2 regions of the Klebsiella sp. NPDC088457 genome follow, and region 2 is predicted to be linked to the other one. Evidence: predicted binding sites of a transcription regulator. Region 2 holds the regulator's gene; the other holds the start of a gene.
The links. Region 2 encodes PurR, which represses purine synthesis genes. Its sites were predicted from a motif close to CANGCAAACGTTTGCNTG; they were not measured.
Positions count from the first base shown of each region.

Region 1: the regulator PurR is predicted to act here: its motif matches at 3,330-3,347, upstream of purE (5-(carboxyamino)imidazole ribonucleotide mutase).

Region 1 covers NZ_JBJDNH010000022.1:81,755-88,971, reverse strand. Annotated here, with positions in the region: gene folD (bifunctional methylenetetrahydrofolate dehydrogenase/methenyltetrahydrofolate cyclohydrolase FolD) at 1-260, shown strand, start outside; gene ybcJ (ribosome-associated protein YbcJ) at 262-474, shown strand; gene cysS (cysteine--tRNA ligase) at 521-1,906, opposite strand; gene ppiB (peptidylprolyl isomerase B) at 2,079-2,573, shown strand; gene lpxH (UDP-2,3-diacylglucosamine diphosphatase) at 2,577-3,299, shown strand; gene purE (5-(carboxyamino)imidazole ribonucleotide mutase) at 3,419-3,928, shown strand; gene purK (5-(carboxyamino)imidazole ribonucleotide synthase) at 3,925-5,001, shown strand; gene mnmH (tRNA 2-selenouridine(34) synthase MnmH) at 5,181-6,257, shown strand; gene ACI2JR_RS15610 (porin) at 6,383-7,217, opposite strand, start outside.
Region 2 covers NZ_JBJDNH010000003.1:5,839-13,055, forward strand. Annotated here, with positions in the region: gene sodB (superoxide dismutase [Fe]) at 74-655, shown strand; gene ACI2JR_RS03125 (MFS transporter) at 697-1,863, opposite strand; gene ACI2JR_RS03130 (cytochrome bd-I oxidase subunit CydH) at 2,027-2,116, opposite strand; gene purR (HTH-type transcriptional repressor PurR) at 2,412-3,437, shown strand; gene punR (DNA-binding transcriptional activator PunR) at 3,456-4,367, opposite strand; gene punC (purine nucleoside transporter PunC) at 4,476-5,660, shown strand; gene cfa (cyclopropane fatty acyl phospholipid synthase) at 5,957-7,105, shown strand; gene ACI2JR_RS03155 (riboflavin synthase subunit alpha) at 7,169-7,217, opposite strand, start outside.

The DNA.
Region 1 (7,217 bases), on a different contig from region 2:
CTGATCTGCTGATCGTCGCGGTCGGTAAGCCGGGCTTTATTCCGGGTGAGTGGATCAAAGAAGGCGCCATCGTGGTTGACGTTGGTATTAACCGCCTGGAAAGCGGCAAAGTGGTCGGTGACGTGGTCTTCGAAGACGCCGCCGAACGCGCTTCTTACATTACGCCTGTACCCGGCGGCGTCGGCCCAATGACTGTCGCAACCCTGATTCAGAACACCCTTCAGGCATGCGAAGAATATCACGACATTCAGGAGGCCTGAGATGGCGAATTTTTCTCTGGGTAAACACCCGCACGTTGAACTGTGCGATCTGCTGAAGCTGGAAGGCTGGAGCGAAAGCGGCGCGCAGGCGAAAATCGCCATCGCCGATGGTCTGGTTAAGGTTGACGGTGCGGTAGAAACCCGCAAACGCTGCAAAATCGTCGCCGGTCAAACGGTGAGCTTTGAAGGCCAGAGCGTCACCGTTACCGCCTGATCCCGAGACATAAAAACGCCCGGCATGCCGGGCGTTTTCTTATCGCTTACTTACGGCGCCAGGTGGTTCCCTGCGGGCCGTCTTCCAGCACAATCCCCATCTCGTTCAGACGGTCGCGCGCGGCATCTGCCGCCGCCCAGTCCTTCGCTTTACGCGCATCCAGACGCTGCTGAATCAGAGCTTCGATTGCTGCCACTTCGCCATCATCCGCCTGCGCACCGCTTTGCAGGAACGCATCCGGTTCCTGCTCCAGCAGCCCCAGCACGCCGGAGAGTTTGCGCATGTGCGCCGCCATGGCGTTGGCGGCGGCGACATCTTCCGTCTTCAGACGGTTGACTTCACGCGCCATATCGAACAGCACGGAATAGGCTTCCGGGGTATTGAAATCGTCATCCATCGCTTCAACAAAGCGCGCTTCAAAAGCTTCGCCGCCGGCTGGCGCCGCTGATTTGTCGGTCCCACGCAGCGCAGTGTACAGACGTTCGAGGGCAGAGCGCGCCTGCTTGAGGTTTTCTTCACTGTAGTTCAGTTGGCTACGATAATGGCCGGACATCAGGAAGTAGCGGATAGTCTCTGCATCGTAGTACTGCAGCACGTCACGCACGGTAAAGAAGTTGCCCAGCGATTTCGACATCTTCTCGCGATCAACCATCACCATGCCGGAGTGCATCCAGTAGTTCACATATTCGCCATCGTGCGCGCAGGTGGACTGGGCAATCTCGTTTTCGTGATGCGGGAACATCAGGTCCGAACCGCCGCCGTGAATATCAAAATGGTTACCCAGCTGTTTGCAGTTCATCGCCGAACATTCAATGTGCCAACCCGGGCGCCCGTTGCCCCACGGAGAAGGCCAGCTCGGCTCCCCCTCTTTCGACATTTTCCACAGCACAAAATCCATCGGGTTACGCTTTACGTCGACGACGTCAACGCGCGCGCCGGCCTGCAGCTGGTCCAGATCCTGGCGCGACAGCTGACCGTAGTTCGGATCGGTCGGGACCGAGAACATCACGTCGCCGTTGTCCGCCACGTACGCGTGGCCGCGCGCAATCAGCTGTTCGGTAATCTCAATAATCTCCGGAATATGGTGCGTCGCGCGCGGTTCGAGGTCCGGGCGCAGAATATTCAGCGCATCGAAGTCATGATGCATTTCGGCAATCATGCGATCGACCAGCGCGACAAAGCTTTCACCGTTCTCATTAGCGCGCTTAATGATTTTATCGTCGATGTCGGTAATGTTGCGGACATACTTCAGCTTATAGCCGAGAAAACGCAGATAGCGGGCAACGACGTCGAAAGAGACGAAAGTACGGCCATGGCCGATATGACAGAGATCGTAAACGGTAATACCACACACGTACATGCCCACTTCCCCGGCATGGATAGGTTTAAACTCTTCTTTTTGGCGCGTCAGTGTATTAAAAATTTTTAACATCGAAGATTCCGTGTAGACGTGTGTGGATATAGGTCGCGTATTCTAACCTTAATTCAACCCCGAAGCAGCACACAATGCAAGGTGATCGAACCCTGCGGTTATGCTATAACAGCCCCTTATGTCACGCCCAACTTTGGGTTTAGCACCACAATTATCGGAACAGGATGCAAAAATGGTTACTTTCCACACTAATCATGGCGATATCGTAATCAAAACGTTTGACGACAAAGCGCCGGAAACAGTTAAAAACTTCCTGGACTACTGCCGCGAAGGTTTCTACGACAACACCATTTTCCACCGTGTTATCAACGGGTTCATGATCCAGGGCGGCGGTTTTGAGCCGGGCATGGAGCAGAAAACCACCAAATCCCCGATTCAGAATGAAGCCAACAACGGCCTGAAAAACACCCGCGGTACGCTGGCAATGGCCCGTACTCAGGCGCCTCACTCCGCCACCGCGCAGTTCTTCATCAACGTTGTCGATAACGACTTCCTGAACTTCTCTGGCGAAAGCCTGCAGGGTTGGGGCTACTGCGTATTTGCCGAAGTTGTTGAAGGCATGGACGTGGTCGACAAAATCAAAGCGGTTGCTACCGGCCGTAGCGGCATGCATCAGGATGTGCCGAAAGAAGACGTTGTGATCAAAAGCGTCACCCTCAGCGAGTAATTCGTGGCGACACTTTTTATTGCGGATTTGCACCTGCAAACAGAAGAACCGGCGATCACCGCCGGTTTTCTGCGCTTTTTGCGTGGAGAAGCCCGCGAGGCCGATGCGCTGTATATCCTCGGCGATCTGTTTGAAGCCTGGATCGGCGATGACGACCCAAACCCGTTGCATCAGGAAATCGCCTCTGCGCTGAACGAGTTAACCCGCTCGGGCGTCCCCTGCTATTTCATTCACGGTAACCGTGATTTTCTCATAGGCCAGCGCTTTGCACGCGCCTGCGGTATGACCCTGCTGGCGGAAGAAAAGGTGCTCGAGCTGTACGGTCACCGGGTACTGATTATGCATGGCGACACGCTCTGCACCGATGATGCCGGCTATCTGGCCTTTCGCGCCAAAGTGCATACGCCGTGGATTCAACGTCTGTTCCTTGCCCTGCCGCTGTTTATTCGCCGTCGCATTGCCGCGAGAATGCGCGCCGACAGCAAGGCGGCCAACAGCAGCAAGTCGATGGCGATTATGGATGTTAATCCGCAGGCCGTGGTTAATGTCATGGAAAAACATCGGGTGCAATGGTTGATTCATGGCCATACCCATCGCCCTGCCATCCATTCATTAAACGCCAACGGCGAACCCGCTTTTCGCGTGGTCCTCGGGGCGTGGCACAGCGAAGGCTCAATGGTCAAAGTCAGCAAAGACGACGTCGAACTGATTCCTTTCCCGTGGTAATTTTCCGCGTTTTTTCACCTTATCTCAGGTGACGCAACCGTTTTCCTTGCCAGAAGATCATGTTATTCTCTGTGGCCTCTAAAGCAGTGTGAAGCACACCCACAGGAGTTTTAAGACGCATGTCTTCCCGCAATAATTCGGCGCGTATCGCCATCGTGATGGGGTCCAAAAGCGACTGGGCTACCATGCAGTTTACCGCAGAAATCCTTGATGCCCTGAACGTGCCGTACCATGTTGAAGTGGTCTCCGCACACCGCACGCCCGATAAACTGTTCAGCTTCGCCGAAGGCGCGGAAAGCAACGGTTATCAGGTGATTATTGCCGGCGCGGGCGGCGCGGCGCATCTGCCGGGCATGATTGCGGCGAAAACGCTGGTGCCGGTCTTAGGCGTTCCGGTACAAAGCGCGGCGTTAAGCGGCGTAGACAGTCTTTACTCCATCGTCCAGATGCCGCGCGGGATCCCGGTCGGCACGCTGGCCATCGGCAAAGCCGGTGCCGCCAACGCGGCCCTGCTGGCGGCGCAGATTCTGGCTCAGCACGATGCTGAACTGCATCAGCGCCTGCGCGCCTGGCGTCAGGCCCAGACCGATGAAGTGCTGGAGAATCCGGACCCGCGGGGTGCGGCATGAAGCAGGTCTGCATCCTCGGCAACGGCCAGTTAGGCCGTATGCTGCGTCAGGCCGGCGAACCGCTGGGTATCGCCGTCTGGCCGGTCGGCCTTGAGGCCGATCCTGAAGCGGTGCCGTTTCAGCAAAGCGTGATCACCGCAGAAATCGAACGCTGGCCGGAAACGGCGCTCACCCGCGAGCTGGCGCGCCATCCGGCGTTTGTTAACCGCGACGTATTCCCGATTATTGCCGATCGTCTGACGCAAAAGCAGCTGTTCGACAAGCTGGGGCTCGCCACCGCGCCGTGGCAGCTGCTGGCGGATAAAAATGAGTGGCCGGCGATATTCGCGCGTCTCGGCGAGCTGGCCATCGTGAAACGCCGCGTCGGCGGTTACGACGGTCGTGGCCAATGGCGCCTGGCTGAAAGCGACATCGCCCAGCTGCCAGATGATAACTACGGCGAATGTATCGTTGAGCAGGGTATCAACTTTTCTGCCGAAGTCTCACTGGTTGGCGCCCGCGCGCGGGATGGCAGCACGGTATTCTATCCGCTGACCCGCAATCTGCATCAGGACGGTATTCTGCGCGCCAGCGTCGCCTTCCCGCAGGCCAATGCCCGCCAGCAGGATCAGGCTGAAAACATGCTTTCAGCGATTATGAACGAGCTGAACTACGTCGGCGTGATGGCGATGGAGTGTTTCGTCACCGCCGACGGCCTGCTGATTAACGAGCTGGCGCCGCGCGTGCATAACAGCGGCCACTGGACGCAGAACGGCGCCTCCATCAGCCAGTTCGAGCTACATCTGCGGGCGATCGTCGGATTACCGCTGCCGCCGCCGGTGGTAAACAGCCCGTCGGTGATGATCAACCTGATCGGCACCGGGCTTAATTACGACTGGCTGAAGCTGCCGCTGGTACATCTGCACTGGTACGATAAAGAGGTACGTCCGGGGCGCAAAGTGGGTCACCTGAACCTGACCGATAGCGATACCGACCGTCTGAGCGCGACGCTGGAAGCGTTGAAACCCTTACTGCCGCCCGAGTACGCCAGCGGTGTTTTCTGGGCACAATCTCAGTTGACCTCTCTCTCCTGACCCATGCAGGTTGCAGAACCGCCGCCAGCGCATCTGCAGCCTGCATGCGAACGGCTATTTGCCGGGGAATTGATCTTCCCCCTTCCCCGGCATACATTCAGGCGCGTAGAATCCCCTCCTTGCTTTAAAGATTTTCTCGCTTTAAAGATGCATTCCGTTTGACTTCAGAAGGATGACCCATGACAAATGGGACGGATTACCGCACCATTCTCACGGCGGATACGCCACTCATTGACGTCCGCGCCCCGGTCGAATTCCGCCAAAGCGCGCTCCCCGCAGCGCTTAACCTACCGCTGATGAATGATGAGGAACGCGCAGCCGTCGGTATCTGCTATAAACGCCAGGGAGCTGAAGCGGCTTTAGCGCTGGGCCATCGGTTGGTGAACGGCGAACTGCGGGACAGCCGCATCGCGGCATGGCGTGAAGCCTGCCTACGCTATCCTCAGGGCTATCTGTGCTGCGCGCGCGGCGGCCAGCGTTCCCACATCGTGCAGCAATGGCTGCGCGAATCCGGCATCGATTACCCGGCGATCGTCGGCGGCTATAAAGCGCTGCGCCAGGCCGCCATGCAACTCACCGAAGAGCTGGTCCAGCGGCCGATCGTGCTGATCGGCGGCTGCACCGGCAACGGTAAAACCCAGCTGGTCTGTTCACGTGCCGATGGGATCGATCTGGAAGGCCTCGCCCACCATCGCGGTTCATCGTTTGGCCGCACGTTGCGCGAACAGCACGCGCAGGCAACATTTGAAAACCACCTGGCCGTGGCGATGCTAAAAAAAGCGCGGCAGCACAGCCGCTGGGTGCTGGAAGATGAAGGGCATACGATCGGCGCGAATCATCTGCCGGAATGTCTGCGTCAGCGAATGGCGCAATCGCCGCTGGCGGTGGTCGAAGACCCGTTTGCTATCCGTCTGGAACGCCTGCGGGAAGAGTATTTTGAACGTATGCACCGCGACTTTATCGCCGCTTATGGCGAGGAGAAAGGCTGGCAGGAATACAGCGAATATCTGCATCACGGCCTGTTCGCCATTCGCCGTCGCCTGGGACTACAGCGTTTTGCCCAGCTCACCGCCCTGCTCGACGACGCGCTGGCGAAACAGTTGCGCAACGCCAGTAGCGAAGCTCATTTCAGCTGGCTGATTCCGCTGTTGCAAGAATATTACGATCCGATGTACCGCTATCAGCTCAGTAAAAAAGCGGACAAAATCATCTTCCGCGGTACCTGGTACGACGTCGCCTCCTGGCTGGCGCGCTGACCTGCGGCTCCCGGGTCGCGGTTTACGCCTTACCGGGCTACCTCTTAAGCCGTCGTTCTTGTAACCCGGCTAAGCGCAGCGCGAACCGGGGATAAACGGCATCGCGCTGCGCTGAGGGTGATGGCTTAGAAGTCGTAGCGCAGACGCACCAGATTCATATCGCCCAGGTTGTCGGTGCTGGAGGTAAAGACGTGCTCGTAATCGACGCGGAAACCATAATCCAGCTGGAAGCTAATCCCCAGACCGTTATCAATTCGCTGATAGTTGCGGCCATTCACGTACTCCAGGCGATCGCCCATAAAGTACGGCTGAACAGATTTAACCGCGTACTGACCAACCGGGAAGGTATACCCGGCGAAGTACTCAATCCCCCAGGCATCTCCGGCGAAGTAGTTGTCGACGTCGGCTTTTTTGGTGGTCAGGAAGTTCTGATACCAGCCGCCGCCGAAGGAGAAGGTCCAGTTATCCGGCGTCCAGCTTAGCGCCGTACCCACGATATTCTGATCGTAGGATTTATTATCCGCGCTTGACGGATCGCGCATTTCGGCACGGGTGTAGTTCCACGCGGTACCCCAGGTCAGATCTCTGGTGATGTGGTAATCCGCGCCCACCGAACCGCCGCCTTTACGCTTATAGCGCAGGCCATTGCCCGGCAGATATTCGCTATCCTCGAACAGATAAGAGGCATAAAGATCGACATCGCCAACGGTTTTCTTATATTTCAGCATATTACGAGAGCGATACGAACCATCGTAGTCGCCGTTAATCCCGTTGCCCGGCGCCTGGGCGACCATGTCGTAATCCCAGATATCGGTTTTCACCCCGACCACGTCGTAGTAGATACTGTTTTGCTGACCGTAGGTTAAGGTCCCCCAGGTGTCGCTCTTCAGCCCGGTATAGAGCATACGGCGCGAGGTATTATTGGCGCCTTCCGCATAGTGGTTATCCCAGTCAAACAGC
Region 2 (7,217 bases):
TACACGCTGTATCCGGATGGTCATACATCCTTTAAATGTGAGAAGAAAACAAGAAGTTATAAGGAGAGTAACAATGTCGTTCGAATTACCTGCATTACCATATGCAAAAGACGCCCTCGCGCCGCACATTTCCGCCGAAACCCTGGAATACCACTATGGTAAACATCACCAGGCCTATGTCACTAACCTCAATAACCTGATCAAAGGCACCGCGTTTGAAGGCCAATCTTTAGAACAGATCGTGCGTACTTCAGAAGGTGGCGTCTTTAACAACGCCGCTCAGGTCTGGAACCACACGTTTTACTGGAACTGCCTAGCGCCGAATGCCGGCGGTGAGCCGGAAGGTGAACTGGCGGCAGCCATTGCCAAATCTTTCGGCAGCTTTGCCGATTTCAAAGCGCAATTTAGCGATGCGGCAGCGAAGAACTTTGGCGCCGGCTGGACATGGCTGGTAAAAAATGCCGATGGCAGCCTGAGTATTGTCTCCACCAGCAATGCGGGCACGCCGCTGACTGGCGAGGCTACGCCGCTGCTGACCGTGGATGTCTGGGAACACGCTTATTACATCGACTACCGTAACGCCCGCCCAGAGTATCTGGCGCACTTCTGGGCGCTGGTAAACTGGACGTTTGTGGCGGCCAATCTGGCGGCATAAATCGCCTACGCAGAAGGGTTGCCCCTTCTGCGTATCCCCGGTTACTGCCCGGCAAACGCCTCTTCAGGCTGCGAGCGGCCGCCGAACAGCACCAGCAGCAGCGCCACGCCGGCAATAATCGCCCCCATCACCGGGACAAAGGCATAGCCCAGCCCACCGGAAATCACCGCCCCACCGGCAGCCGCGCCCAGCGCATTGCCGAGGTTAAACGCCCCGATATTCACCGAAGAAGAGAGCCCCGGCGCTTCATGAGCGACGCGCATCACGCGCATTTGCAGCGGCGGTACCACGGCAAAGGTCGCCGCTCCCCACACCACCATGCTAATCGCCGCCCCCACCTGGGTTTGCGCCAGCAGCGGAATCGCCAGCATGATAACCATCAGCAGCAGCAGAAAGCCTTTCAGCGTGCCGGAAACGGAACGGTCGGCAAACTTACCGCCCAGGTAGTTGCCCAGCGAGAAGCCGACGCCAATCAGCACCAGCATCGCGGTGACGAACAGCGGCGACGCATGCGTAATGGTATGCAGCACCGGCGAAATATAGGTATAGAGGGTAAACATGGCCCCGGCCCCCAGCACCGTGGTCAGCAGCGCGGAAAGCACCTGCGGACGCATCAGCACGGTGAGCTCCTGTTTAACATTCGGCCGCTCGCCGGCGCTGCCTTTTGGCAGAGAGAACCACAGGCTGGCCATCGCCACCAGACCGAGGCCCGCGGTAGCGAGAAACGACATCCGCCAGCCGATGGTTTCACCCAGCCAGGTTGCCGCCGGAACGCCGCCAATATTGGCGATGGTCAACCCCATAAACATCGTCGCCACCGCGCTGGCCTGCTTGTGTTTTGGCACTACGCTCGCCGCAACCACCGACCCCAGGCCAAAGAAAGCGCCGTGATTAAGGCTGGTGATAATGCGCGAGATCAGCAAGGTCGTGTAATCCGGCGCCATTGAGGAGAGGACGTTGCCGAGAGTAAAGATCGCCATCAGGAAAATCAGCGCATTTCTGCGCGCGCGATGGGAGAGCAGTAAGGTCATCAGCGGCGCGCCGACCATCACGCCAATCGCATACGCGCTGATCAGCATTCCCGCAGCCGGAATAGAGACGTCGACACCTTTGGCAATGACCGGCAGCAGCCCCATCGGGGAAAACTCCGTCGTACCAATACCAAACGCGCCGATCGCCAGCGCTAACAGGGGAAAGTTGATTTTCATTCAATGACTCCAGCAGACCGTCCTCAGCGACGGCATCTCATCAGAAGTCAAAAGCATGACATCAATCACAGAAAAACAAAAGTAAACGGAATGGCAAAAGATTTTTGCAAAATTGATAATAATGGCGGGACGTTGGGGGAAAGAGCGCTCTCCCCCGGCAAAATCAGTGCAGTACCGCCGTCAGCCCGGCGGCAACAATGAGACCCAGAACAATAATCGTTGTGGTCAGCGAAAACTTCAAATCTGTATCCATCAATTTTTCCCCCTGTTATCCCCACATGAAAAGTGAGCTTGCTCATTTTTGCACAATATAGCGTAAAAATCTTCTGAGATTTAGGGTGATGCACATTTTTGCTCTTCCCCTTTGCCGCAAGATCGGACAAAATCCCACGCTAATTTGAAAGCGTATCGGCCATTGACCCCTTCCTGTCGTTCTGTGTCGTTTTCCCGACGTGATGCAATGTTGAACATTGTACTCAGGGTGTGTATAGGCAAACGTTTACGTACCGATAATCAGACGATCAGGTCAAGGTCTGGAGTGAGAAGTAATGGCAACAATTAAAGATGTAGCGAAGCGCGCAAACGTTTCCACTACAACAGTTTCACATGTGATTAACAAAACCCGCTTCGTTGCTGAAGAAACCCGCAACGCGGTCTGGGCGGCGATCAAAGAGCTGCACTACTCCCCCAGTGCGGTTGCGCGCAGTCTGAAGGTTAATCACACCAAATCTATCGGCCTGCTGGCCACCAGCAGCGAAGCGGCCTATTTCGCTGAGATTATCGAAGCCGTAGAGAAAAGCTGCTTCCAGAAAGGCTATACCCTGATTCTGGGCAATGCGTGGAACGATCTTGAAAAGCAGCAGGCCTACCTGTCGATGATGGCGCAAAAGCGCGTCGACGGCCTGCTGGTGATGTGCTCGGAATACCCGGAATCGGTATTGAGCATGCTGGAAGAGTACCGCCACATTCCGATGGTGGTGATGGACTGGGGTGAAGCGAAGGCCGACTTTACCGATTCGGTCATCGATAACGCCTTCGAGGGCGGCTATATGGCTGGCCGCTACCTGGTCGAACGCGGCCACCGTGAAATTGGCGTGATCCCCGGCCCGCTGGAGCGTAATACCGGTGCCGGACGGCTGGCCGGCTTTATGCAAGCCATGAAAGAAGCGCAGATTTCCGTTCCGGAAAGCTGGATTGTTCAGGGAGATTTCGAACCGGAATCCGGCTACCGGGCGATGCAGCAGATCCTCAGCCAGCAGCACCGTCCGACGGCGGTATTCTGCGGCGGCGACATCATGGCGATGGGCGCCATCTGCGCGGCGGACGAAATGGGCCTGCGCGTGCCGCAGGATATTTCGCTGATCGGGTATGATAACGTGCGCAACGCCCGCTATTTCAGCCCGGCATTGACCACCATTCATCAGCCGAAAGATTCTCTCGGCGAAGCCGCCTTCAACATGCTGATGGATCGTATCGTCAACAAGCGCGAAGAGTCGCAGTCGATCGAGGTTCACCCGCGTCTGGTGGAACGCCGCTCGGTCGTTGACGGCCCGTTCGTCGACTACCGCCGCTAACCTTCCCCACGGCGCCGGTTACTCCGGCGCCCGCAGCCACTCGCGGTTCAACGTTTCACTGTCGCCCAGATAATCCAGCAGCCACGCGAGCGCCGGCGAAGTATCGCTTTGCTGCCAGGTCAGGCAGCACGCCGCGTCCGGGAACGGATTTTCCAGCGCCAGCGCGGTCCATTCGCCGCGGTCGATCCACGGACGGGCAAAGTGCGTCGGCACCATCCCGACGCAGAGTCCCGCCGACAGGCAGGTCGCCGACGATTCCCAGTCGGGTACCACCACCCTTTTCTGATTGTCCAGTAGCCAGGTTGTGCGTTTCGGCAACGAGCGGGAGGTATCTTCCCTCACCAGCGACGGCCAGTTGCGCAACATATCATCGCTCAACGGGCCCGTCATCTGCGCCAGCGGATGATGGCTCGCCACCACGCAGTGCCAGCTTAGCATCCCCATATCGCGAAAGGCGTAGCGCCCGCCCACCGGAATCGAGCGGGTCGCACCAATCGCCAGTTCCACGCGTCCGTCGGCCAGCGCGTCCCAGACGCCGTTAAACACCTCCTGAAAAACAATCAGTTCGACATCGGGAAAGTGGCGATAAAAATCGACGATCATCTGCCGCATACGCGCCGGTTTAACAATGTCATCGACGGCGATCGACAGCTGCCCGCGCCAGCCGTTGGCAATCTGCTGACACTGCTGGCGGGTGATCTGCATTTTTTTGATAACAGAACGCCCTTCCTGTAAAAACCAGATCCCGGCCGGGGTGAGTTCAACATCGCGATGGCGACGTTCGAAAAGGGGAACCTTCAGCCACTCTTCGAGCTGGCGTACGGTGTAGCTGACTGCTGAAGGTACGCGATGCAGCTCCTGCGCCGCTGCGCTAAAGCTACCGTTGCGGGCAACAGCATCAACGACTTCGAGTGAGTATTCGGACCACATATTCTGCCTGCAAAATTTTTGAATGCATGTAGCAAATATTAGCGTTTCACAAGCCATTATGCACTCCCTACACTCTGCGGCATCAGACCGCATCTATAAGAGAATGTTATGCAACAACCTGGGAAAGGATTTTTAGTGTGGCTGGCGGGACTCAGCGTGCTGGGTTTCCTCGCCACCGATATGTACCTGCCGGCTTTTTCAGCTATTCAACAAGATCTGAATACCTCAGCGGCATCGGTGAGCGCCAGCTTGAGCTTATTCCTCGCCGGCTTCGCCCACGGCCAGCTGTTCTGGGGGCCGGTTTCCGACCGCTACGGCCGCAAACCGGTTCTGCTGTCCGGGCTGGCGATTTTCGCTATCAGCTGCCTCGGGATGCTGTGGGTGCGTGACGCCACGCTGATGCTGGTCCTGCGCTTTATTCAGGCCATCGGCGTCTGCGCGGCGGCGGTGACCTGGCAGGCGATGGTGACCGACTATTACCCTGCCCAGCGCACTAACCGCATTTTTGCCACCATTATGCCGCTGGTGGGCTTATCTCCGGCGCTGGCGCCGCTGCTCGGCAGCTGGTTACTCACGCACCTCGAATGGCAGGCGATTTTCGCCACCCTGTTCGCTATCGCGGTGCTGCTGATGCTGCCGGCCCTGCGGCTTAAACCGGCGAACAGGCAGCCCGGCGCCACTGCGCAAAAGCTGCCCTTCCTTGCCCTGCTGCGCTCCCGCGAGTACAGCGGTAATGTACTGATTTACGCCGCCTGCTCCGCCAGCTTTTTCGCCTGGCTGACCGGCTCACCGTTTATTCTGCACGAGATGGGCTATGGCCCCACCGCCATTGGCCTGAGCTATGTCCCGCAGACCATCGCCTTTTTAGTTGGCGGCTATGGCTGTCGCGCGGCGCTACAAAAATGGCAGGGAAATCAGCTGCTCCCGTGGCTGCTGGTGATTTTCGCCGTCAGCGTCGCGGCCACCTGGCTGGTTGGCCGACTGGCGGATGTATCAATTGTTGCGTTGATGGTGCCCTTCTGCGTCATGGCGATTGTTAACGGCGGTATTTACCCGATCGTCGTCGCCCAAGCGCTGAAGCCGTTCCCGCAGGCCACCGGCCGCGCCGCGGCGCTGCAGAACACCCTGCAGCTCGGCCTGTGCTTCCTGACCAGTTTGCTGGTTTCCGCGCTGATCGCCACTCCGCTGCTGACCACCACCAGCGTGATGCTGGTCTCGATTGCGCTGGCCGGGATTGGATACCTCATGCAGCGTCATACCGCCTGCCTGACGACGGAGTCGTCGCATGCATAGAATTATTTCACTGATGTTATCGTACAGTAATTAGCCTGCTAATATATTTTTATTGAAAGCCCGATATTAGCGGCCTATACTGGATCCGGCATCACATAAATAGAAAGTTTATTGCACTTAACGGGGGCAGGATGCATCCCGTTTCACCATGGAAGGCCTTTCGGCAAGGGTTATCACCCTTCCTCTGTTCTACGTCGGATAGCAGCTTCACGGATATTCCGTGAGATTTCTCACAAAGCCAAAAAAGCGTCTACGCTGTTTTAAGGTTCTGATCACTTGGGCGTGATGGAGAAGCTATGAGTTCATCGTGTATAGAAGAAGTAAGCGTACCAAACGACGACTGGTACCGAATTGCAGCCGAGTTGCTCGGTCGCGCGGGCATTGAAATTAATGGGCCCGCCCCCTCCGATCTCCGGATTAAAAACCCGCTCTTTTTTAAACGTGTTTTACAGGAAGGGTCTCTGGGGTTAGGTGAAAGTTATATGGACGGCTGGTGGGATTGCGAACGGCTGGATATATTCTTCCATAAAGTGCTTCGCGCCGGACTGGAAAGTCAGCTTCCTCACCATCTGAAAGACACGCTGCGTATCGCGAGCGCACGCCTGTTCAATCTACAAAGTAAAAAACGTGCGTGGATCGTCGGCAAAGAGCACTACGATCTTGGCAACGATCTTTTCAGCCGCATGCTCGACCCCTATATGCAATATTCCTGTGCTTACTGGAAAGATGCGCAAACGCTGGAACAAGCTCAGCAGGCAAAACTCGATCTTATTTGCCGCAAGCTGGAGCTGGAGCCAGGCATGCGGGTGCTGGATATTGGCTGCGGCTGGGGCGGCCTGGCTTATTACATGGCCAAAAATTACCAGGTTAGCGTGGTCGGCGTCACCATTTCTGCAGAACAGCAAAAAATGGCGCAACAGCGCTGCGAAGGGCTAGACGTCACTATTTTGCTGCAGGACTATCGCGACTTAGATGATAGTTTTGACCGTATTGTTTCCGTCGGGATGTTTGAACACGTCGGCCCTAAAAACTATGACACCTACTTTTCGGTGGTCGACCGCAACCTGAGCGCCGATGGCCGTTTCTTACTGCACACCATTGGTTCGAAAAAAACGGACCACAACGTCGATCCATGGATTAATAAATATATCTTCCCTAACGGCTGCTTACCGTCGGTGCGCCAGATTGCGCAGGCCAGCGAATCGCATTTCGTGATGGAGGACTGGCACAACATCGGGGCCGATTACGACACGACGCTGATGGCCTGGTATGAGCGTTTTCTGGCCAGCTGGCCGGAAATCGCCGATAACTACTCGGAACGTTTTAAACGCATGTTCAGTTACTACCTGAATGCCTGCGCAGGCGCTTTTCGTGCGCGGGATATTCAGCTCTGGCAGGTGGTCTTTTCCCGCGGCGCCGAAAATGGACTCCGCGTCGCTCGGTAAAAAAATCCCCCGGTAATACGGGGGATTTTTCTTTTATGCTGCTATGCTGCCGTTAATTCTGCGTTACTCTTCGCTGATTTTTTGCGCCGCTTCTTTCGCCGCCAGCACCCGC